2 regions of the Allobosea sp. 124 genome follow, and region 1 is predicted to be linked to the other one. Evidence: predicted binding sites of a transcription regulator. Region 1 holds the regulator's gene; the other holds the start of a gene.
The links. The regulator PhoB, encoded in region 1, activates phosphate uptake and scavenging genes when phosphate is short. The targets are predictions, from matches to a motif close to TGTCATNNANCTGTCAT.
Positions count from the first base shown of each region.

Region 1 (3,408 bases):
TGCGCAGATGGTTGCTCAGCGTCTCGCCCTTGCGGCGCTTAGCCAGCTTCTCCGTCAGCCGCGCGAGGTCGAGATCGGGACGGAGATCAATCGCGATCGCAGCAGAGCCGTCGCGGTCGATCGCCCCGCGCAGCGGTCCAGACAGGGCATAGATCGCGCCGCCCTCGATGCCATGGGGATCCAGCATCGCCTCACCCGCAACCTCGCGGCCGGCGAAGCGGATGACGATGCGCTTCAGCGGCGCGCCGGCGAAACGCTCGCGCAGCGTTGCAGACCAGTCGACCGCGAAGCCGCCATTCGCCGGCCGCAGCGGTGCGATGGCGACGCCTTTCTCCGCCAGCAGCGGAACCCAGCCGCCATCGGAGCCCAGCCGCGGCCAGCTTGCCCCGCCGAGCGCAAGCAGCGTCGCATCGGGTGTGGCGGTGAAGGCACCGTCGCGCCCCTCGAAGCTCAGGGCGCCGTCCTGCGCCCAGCCGGTCCAGCGTCGCCCGGCCTCGAGCCGGACGCCGAGCCCGTCCAGCCGCCGGAGCCAGGCCCGCAGCAGCGGCGAGGCCTTCATCGCCCTGGGGAAGACGCGACCGCTCGAGCCGACGAAGCTCTCCGCGCCGAGCCCGTCGGCCCAATCGCGCAGCGCCTGCGGCGGGAAGGTGCGAATCGCCGGTTCGAGCCAGTCGCGTGCCGCGCCGTAGCGACCGAGAAAGGCGTCGAGCGGCTCGGAATGAGTCAGGTTCAGCCCGCCCCGCCCGGCGAGCAGGAATTTCCGGGCGGGCGAGGCCATCCGCTCGTGGAGGGTGACGCGGTGGCCCGCCTGCGCGAGCCGCTCCGCCGCGATCAGCCCGGCCGGGCCTGCGCCGATGATGGCGATGTCAGACATGCGATTGACCCATCGAGATCGCGCATCGTCCCGGATGACAGCGGCAAGGCCCTGGCATGCCAGCGCGTTTCCGGGCAAGCGTCAGGAATGGATCCCGGCTCTGCGCTGCGCTTCGGCCGGGATGACCGCGCGGTTCAACAAAACTGCGTCATGGCTTAGACCTGCCGCACCCTGCCGGGAAGAACAATCGGAGCCATCATGCCGACCATGGCCGCCTATCTTGGCGCCGCCGTCTTCGAGATCGCCGGCTGCTTCGCATTCTGGGGCTGGATGCGGCTGGGCAAGCCGGTCTGGTGGCTGCTGCCAGGGCTGGCCTGCCTCGCGCTCTTCGCCTGGCTGCTGACGCTGGTCGAGAGCGATGCGGCGGGGCGCGCCTTCGCGGCCTATGGCGGGGTCTATATCGCCGCGTCGCTCGCCTGGCTCTGGGCGGTGGAGGGTTTCCGGCCCGATCGCTGGGACATTGCGGGCGGGCTGGTCTGCCTCGCCGGCGCAGCGATCATCATCGCAGCGCCGCGGTGAACGAGCGTCCTTCCCGGGCGAAGCGCAGACCCGAGAATTTTCGCGGAGCGAGGCTTGTGGGAGAGAGGCTTGTGGGAGAGAGAGGCTTGGGGGAGAGATGCTCGGGGCAGGCCCGGGCATGACGGAAAAGGCCGCGTTCAGGCCCGCGCAAAGGTCTCGTCGAAGGCGTAGCCGGCGCCCCGCACCGTGCGCAGCGGGTCCTTGGCATCGCCCGGCGTGATCGCCTTGCGCAGGCGACCGACATGGACGTCGACGGTGCGCTCGTCGATATAGACGTCGCGGCCCCAGACGGCGTCGAGCAGCTGGGCGCGGGAATAGACCCGGCCCGGCGCCTGCATCAGGAATTCGAGCAAACGGAACTCGGTCGGCCCGAGATGCAGCTCCTGGCCCGAACGGCGGACACGGCGCGTCGTCCGGTCCAGTTCGAGATCGCCCGCCGTCAGCAGCCCGGCGACATGGCCGGGCTTGGCCCGGCGCAGCAGCGCCTGGATGCGCGCGATCAGCTCCGGCAGCGAGAACGGCTTGACGACATAGTCGTCGGCGCCGGTGGCGAGGCCGCGCACGCGCTCGGTCTCCTCGCCGCGCGCGGTCAGCATGATGATCGGCACCCGCTCGGTGTCACGCCGCGCCCGCAGACGCCGGCAGAGCTCGATGCCGGACAGACCGGGCAGCATCCAGTCGAGCAGCACCAGATCGGGCGTGTTGTCACGCAGGTGCAACTCGGCGTCGTCGCCGCGCGCAACGCTGTCGACCTCGAAGCCCTCGGCCTCGAGATTATAGCGCAGCAGCAGGGTCAGCGGCTCCTCGTCCTCGACGATCAGGATGCGGGCGGGCATGGCGCGGTTCCATTTCGGTCTCTGGGCCGATGCACACCGTCATGCCCGCCCTCGTGGCGAGCAGCCACATCTTGAACACCGCATTCGAGCAGCGAAGACATGGATGGTCGGGACAAGCCCGACCATGACGCGGGAGACCTCAGCGCAGTCAAATTATCTCAGTTTCCCGTCACCGCCTCGACGCTGATGTCGGTGGTGTCGAGCTTGGGTCGGTTCAGGTCGAGCGACTCGCCAGTGACGAGATAATGGATCGTCTCGGCGATGTTGGTGGTGTGGTCGCCGATGCGCTCGACATTCTTGGCGCAGAACAGCAGATGCGTGCAGAAGGTGATGTTGCGCGGGTCTTCCATCATATAGGTCAGGAGTTCGCGGAACAGCGAGGTGTAGAGCGCGTCGATCTCGCCATCGCGATGCCAGACCTCGAGCGCCTTCTGCTCGTTGTTGGCCGCATAGGCGTCGAGCACGTCCTTGAGCTGGGCCTGGACGAGCCGGCTCATATGCTCCAGCCCGACCACGGCGCGGTGCGGCGGCGAAAACTGGCCGGAGATCGCGACGGCCCGCTTGGCGATGTTCTTGGCGAGGTCGCCGACGCGCTCGATGTCCGCGGCGATGCGGATCGCCGAGATCAGCTCGCGCAGGTCGTTGGCGAGAGGCTGGCGCCGCGCGATGGTCAGCACGGCGCGTTCCTCGACATCGCGCTGCAGGTTGTCGAGGCGCTGGTCGGCCGAGATCACCTTCTGGGCGAGCGTGGTGTCGCGGCGGACGAGCGCCACGGTGGAGTCGCCGAGCATGCGCTCGGACATGCCACCCATCTCGGCAAGGCTGCGGCGCAAGCCCTCGAGCTCGGCATCGTAGGAACGGACGATATGTTCGGTCATCGACGTTTTATCCCTGTGCAGCGCGTGCGGTTCAGCCGAAGCGGCCGGTGACGTAGTCCTGCGTCTGCTTCTTGTTCGGGTTCATGAAGATCGTGTTGGTCGGCGCGAACTCGATGACCTCGCCCAGATACATGAAGGCGGTGTACTGCGAGATACGCGCCGCCTGCTGCATGTTGTGGGTCACGATCACGATGGTGAAGTCGCTCTTGAGCTGCTCCAGCAGGTCCTCGATCTTGCCGGTCGAGATCGGGTCGAGCGCCGAGGTCGGCTCGTCGAACAGGATCACTTCCGGCTTCTGCGC
Region 1 covers NZ_PZZM01000001.1:1,261,616-1,265,023, forward strand. The annotation lists gene C8D03_RS05995 (TIGR03862 family flavoprotein) at 1-874, opposite strand, end outside; gene C8D03_RS06000 (YnfA family protein) at 1,073-1,393, shown strand; gene phoB (phosphate regulon transcriptional regulator PhoB) at 1,531-2,229, opposite strand; gene phoU (phosphate signaling complex protein PhoU) at 2,388-3,107, opposite strand; gene pstB (phosphate ABC transporter ATP-binding protein PstB) at 3,139-3,408, opposite strand, start outside.

Region 2 (3,408 bases), 3.3 Mb from region 1:
TGACGCGGGCGCTGGCGAGCGAGGCGCTGGCGGGCCTGTCCGTACAGGCCGGGCTCTCGGCGGAGGAGTAGGCCCGCTCAGCGCGGGCCGGGCGAAGCCTCGACCGGCAGCGCCACCAGGCGGGCATGCATCGCCTCGACCAGAAGCTCGTGGGCACGCGCTGCGATCGCGTCGAGCGAAGGCGTCTTCACGAACATCGCGGCGGCCTTCTCGCTCAACTGCTCGCGGCTGGGCAGGACCGGCAGATGCCAGCTCGATGCATCCCAATGCGCCAGCACGTCATGGGCCTGCTGCTGAAGCGCGGCCAGCCCGTCGCTGGCGCGGTTCTGGAGTTCGGCCAGCGCCGCGCGCAGCTCGGCTGCGGTCAGGGTCGGCAGGTGGAGCTCCGGCAGCGAGGGCGTGGCGGCATAGGCCTCGCGGAAGGCCGCCACCACCCGGTCGAGCGGGACGGAAGCCGCGAGCCGCTCGGCCGAGCGCTCGATGACGCGCGGCGGCAGGGCCTGCGAGCGTTCGATCACGGCCTGCGGCGGCTGCTTCAGGTCCCAGACGAGGCGGAGCTTCGAAAGCCCGACGATGATGTAGTAGGTCGGGTCGATCTGCCACCAGCGGAAGCCCTGGCGGACGCTGTACTGATAGGCGTGGTGGTTGTTGTGCCAGCCTTCGCCCATGGTGATGATCGCCAGCCACCAGTTGTTGCGGCTCTCGTCGCCGGTGACATAGTCCTTGTCGCCATGCACATGGGCGAGCGAGTTGATGCAGAACGTCGCGTGGTAGACCGCGACCGTCGACCAGAAGAAGCCGACGAACAGGCCGGCCCAGCCATCGATCGCAAAGCAGATCAAGGCGAGCAGGATCGCAGGCGCGATCTCGAAGCGATGCAGCCAGCGCAGCTCCGGGAATTTCGTCAGGTCCTGGATGCTCGAATCGTCGAAGACATGATGGTCGCGGCTGAAGATCCAGCCGACATGGGAATAGGCGAAGGAGTTCTGCACTGGCGAATGCACGTCATGCTCGGTGTCGGAATAGCGGTGGTGATGGCGGTGCTTCGAAGCCCACCAGAACACGCTCTTCTGCGCTGTCGACTGCGCCAGCACGGCGAGCAGGAACTGGCCGAGCCGGCTGGTCTTGTAGGTGCGATGCGAGAAATAGCGGTGATAGCCGCCGGTCACCGCGAACATGCGCAGCCAGTACAGGCCGATGGCGAGCCAGACGGAGCTTGCGGTCACGCCGCTCCAGATGGCGCCGAAACAGGCGATATGCGCGAGAACGAAGGGGATCGCGGACGGATAGACGATGTCGCCTTCGTCATGGTGGGGCGTGCTGCTCAAGACGGCCTCTGTCGGATCGGGATGGCGGCCATTGCAGCCGCCGGGGAGGGCTCTCCCGCTACGCATACGAAACAGGACCGCAGCAGCCCGTGCAAGGGGACCGCTCGACGCAGGCAAGCGACCGCCAAGGCGTATGGTGGCAAATGATTCGGCCGCAAATGACATGGCCGCAAATGGTCTCGCGTGTCATCGAAACGTCACGCTAGGATGGCTCAAGACCGGCGAGGAGACCAATGTGGCGAAAGCAGCGACCGTAACAAGAGCCAAGGGCATGAACACGAAACCCGGCGTCATCGAAGCCTCGGAAGCCGTTCCCGCCGCCGAGGCCGCCTCGCTGCGGGATTCGCCGGCGCGCTTCATGAATCGCGAGCTGTCCTGGCTGCAGTTCAACCGCCGCGTGATGGAGGAGGCCTCCAACCGCCATCATCCGCTGCTGGAGCAGCTGCGCTTCCTGTCGATTTCGGCGGCCAATCTCGACGAGTTCTTCATGGTGCGCGTCTCGGGCTTGCGCGAACAGCTCAAGGCCGGCGTCGTCACGCCTAGCCAGGACGGGCTGACCCCGGCTGAGCAGCTCGTCAAGCTCGGCAAGGCGGTCGCGGCGCTGACCGACGACCAGCAGGCGCGCTGGGTCGAGCTCAAGCGCGACCTGCACGAAAACCGCATCCATCTGCTTGGCCCCGGAGACATCGGTCCGCAGGAGCGGGTCTGGCTCGAGGATTATTTCCTCAACTACATCTTCCCGGTGCTGACGCCGCTGGCGATCGACCCGGCGCATCCGTTTCCGTTCATCCCCAATCTCGGCTTCACGCTTGCGCTGGCGCTGGAGCGGGTGAGCGACGGCCGCCAGCTCGATGCGCTGATCCGCGTGCCGATCAAGATGGACCGCTTCATCGAGCTGCCGGACCTGGCGCGCGAGGGGCTGCGCCGCTTCATCACGCTCGAGGATGCGGTCTCGCTGTTCATCGGCAAGCTATTCCCGGGCTACGACGTCAAGGGCACCGGCTCCTTCCGCGTCATCCGCGACACCGATCTCGACATCGAGGAGGAGGCGGAGGATCTGGTGCGCGTCTTCGAGACGATGTTGAAGCTGCGTCGGCTCGGCGTCGTCATCCGCCTCGAGATCAGCCGGGGCATGCCGCCCCATCTGCGCAAGCTGATCGTGCGCGAGCTCAAGGTGGACGAGGACGAGGTCGTCGCCATCGACGGCATGATCGGCCTCAGCGAACTCGCCCAGCTCGTCGGGGTCGACCGGCCTGACCTCAAGTTCAAGCCCTACAACGCCCGCTTCCCCGAGCGCATCCGCGAGCATGGCGGCGATTGTTTCGCCGCGATCCGCCAGAAGGACCTGCTCGTCCACCACCCCTATGAGAGCTTCGACGTCGTCGTGCAGTTCCTGCAGCAGGCGGCACGCGACCCCAACGTCGTCGCGATCAAGCAGACGCTCTACCGCACCTCCTCGAACTCGCCGATCGTCAAGGCGCTGACGGAGGCGGCCGAGGCCGGCAAGTCGGTGACGGCGCTGGTCGAGCTCAAGGCGCGGTTCGACGAGGAAGCCAATATCCGCTGGGCCAAGGAGATGGAGCGCGCCGGCGTCCAGGTGGTCTACGGCTTCATCGAGCTGAAGACCCACGCCAAGCTCTCGCTGGTGGTGCGGCGGGAAGCCGGGCAGCTCGTCAGCTACTGCCATATCGCGACCGGCAACTACCATCCGATCACGGCGCGCATCTATACCGACGTCTCGTTCTTCACCGCCGATCCGGTGATGTCGCAGGATGTCGCGCGCGTCTTCAACTTCATCACCGGCTATGCCGAACCGGCCGAGCTGGAGAAGATGTCGGTCTCGCCGGTGGGGCTCAAGCAGCGCCTGCTAGACGACATCGCCGAGGAGGTCGCGAATGTGAAGGCCGGCCGCAAGGGCGCGATCTGGGGCAAGTGCAATTCGCTGGTCGATCCCGAGATCATCGACGCGCTCTATGATGCGAGCCAGGCCGGCGTCGAGATCGATTTCGTGGTGCGCGGCATCTGCTGCCTGCGTCCGGGCATTCCGGGGCTGTCGGAGAACATCCGGGTCAAATCGATC
Region 2 covers NZ_PZZM01000001.1:4,574,064-4,577,471, forward strand. The annotation lists gene C8D03_RS21670 (P-loop NTPase family protein) at 1-71, shown strand, start outside; gene C8D03_RS21675 (acyl-CoA desaturase) at 78-1,328, opposite strand; gene C8D03_RS21680 (RNA degradosome polyphosphate kinase) at 1,600-3,408, shown strand, end outside.
Region 2: a site for PhoB is predicted at 1,513-1,529, ahead of C8D03_RS21680 (RNA degradosome polyphosphate kinase). Genes of this name have one in related genera too.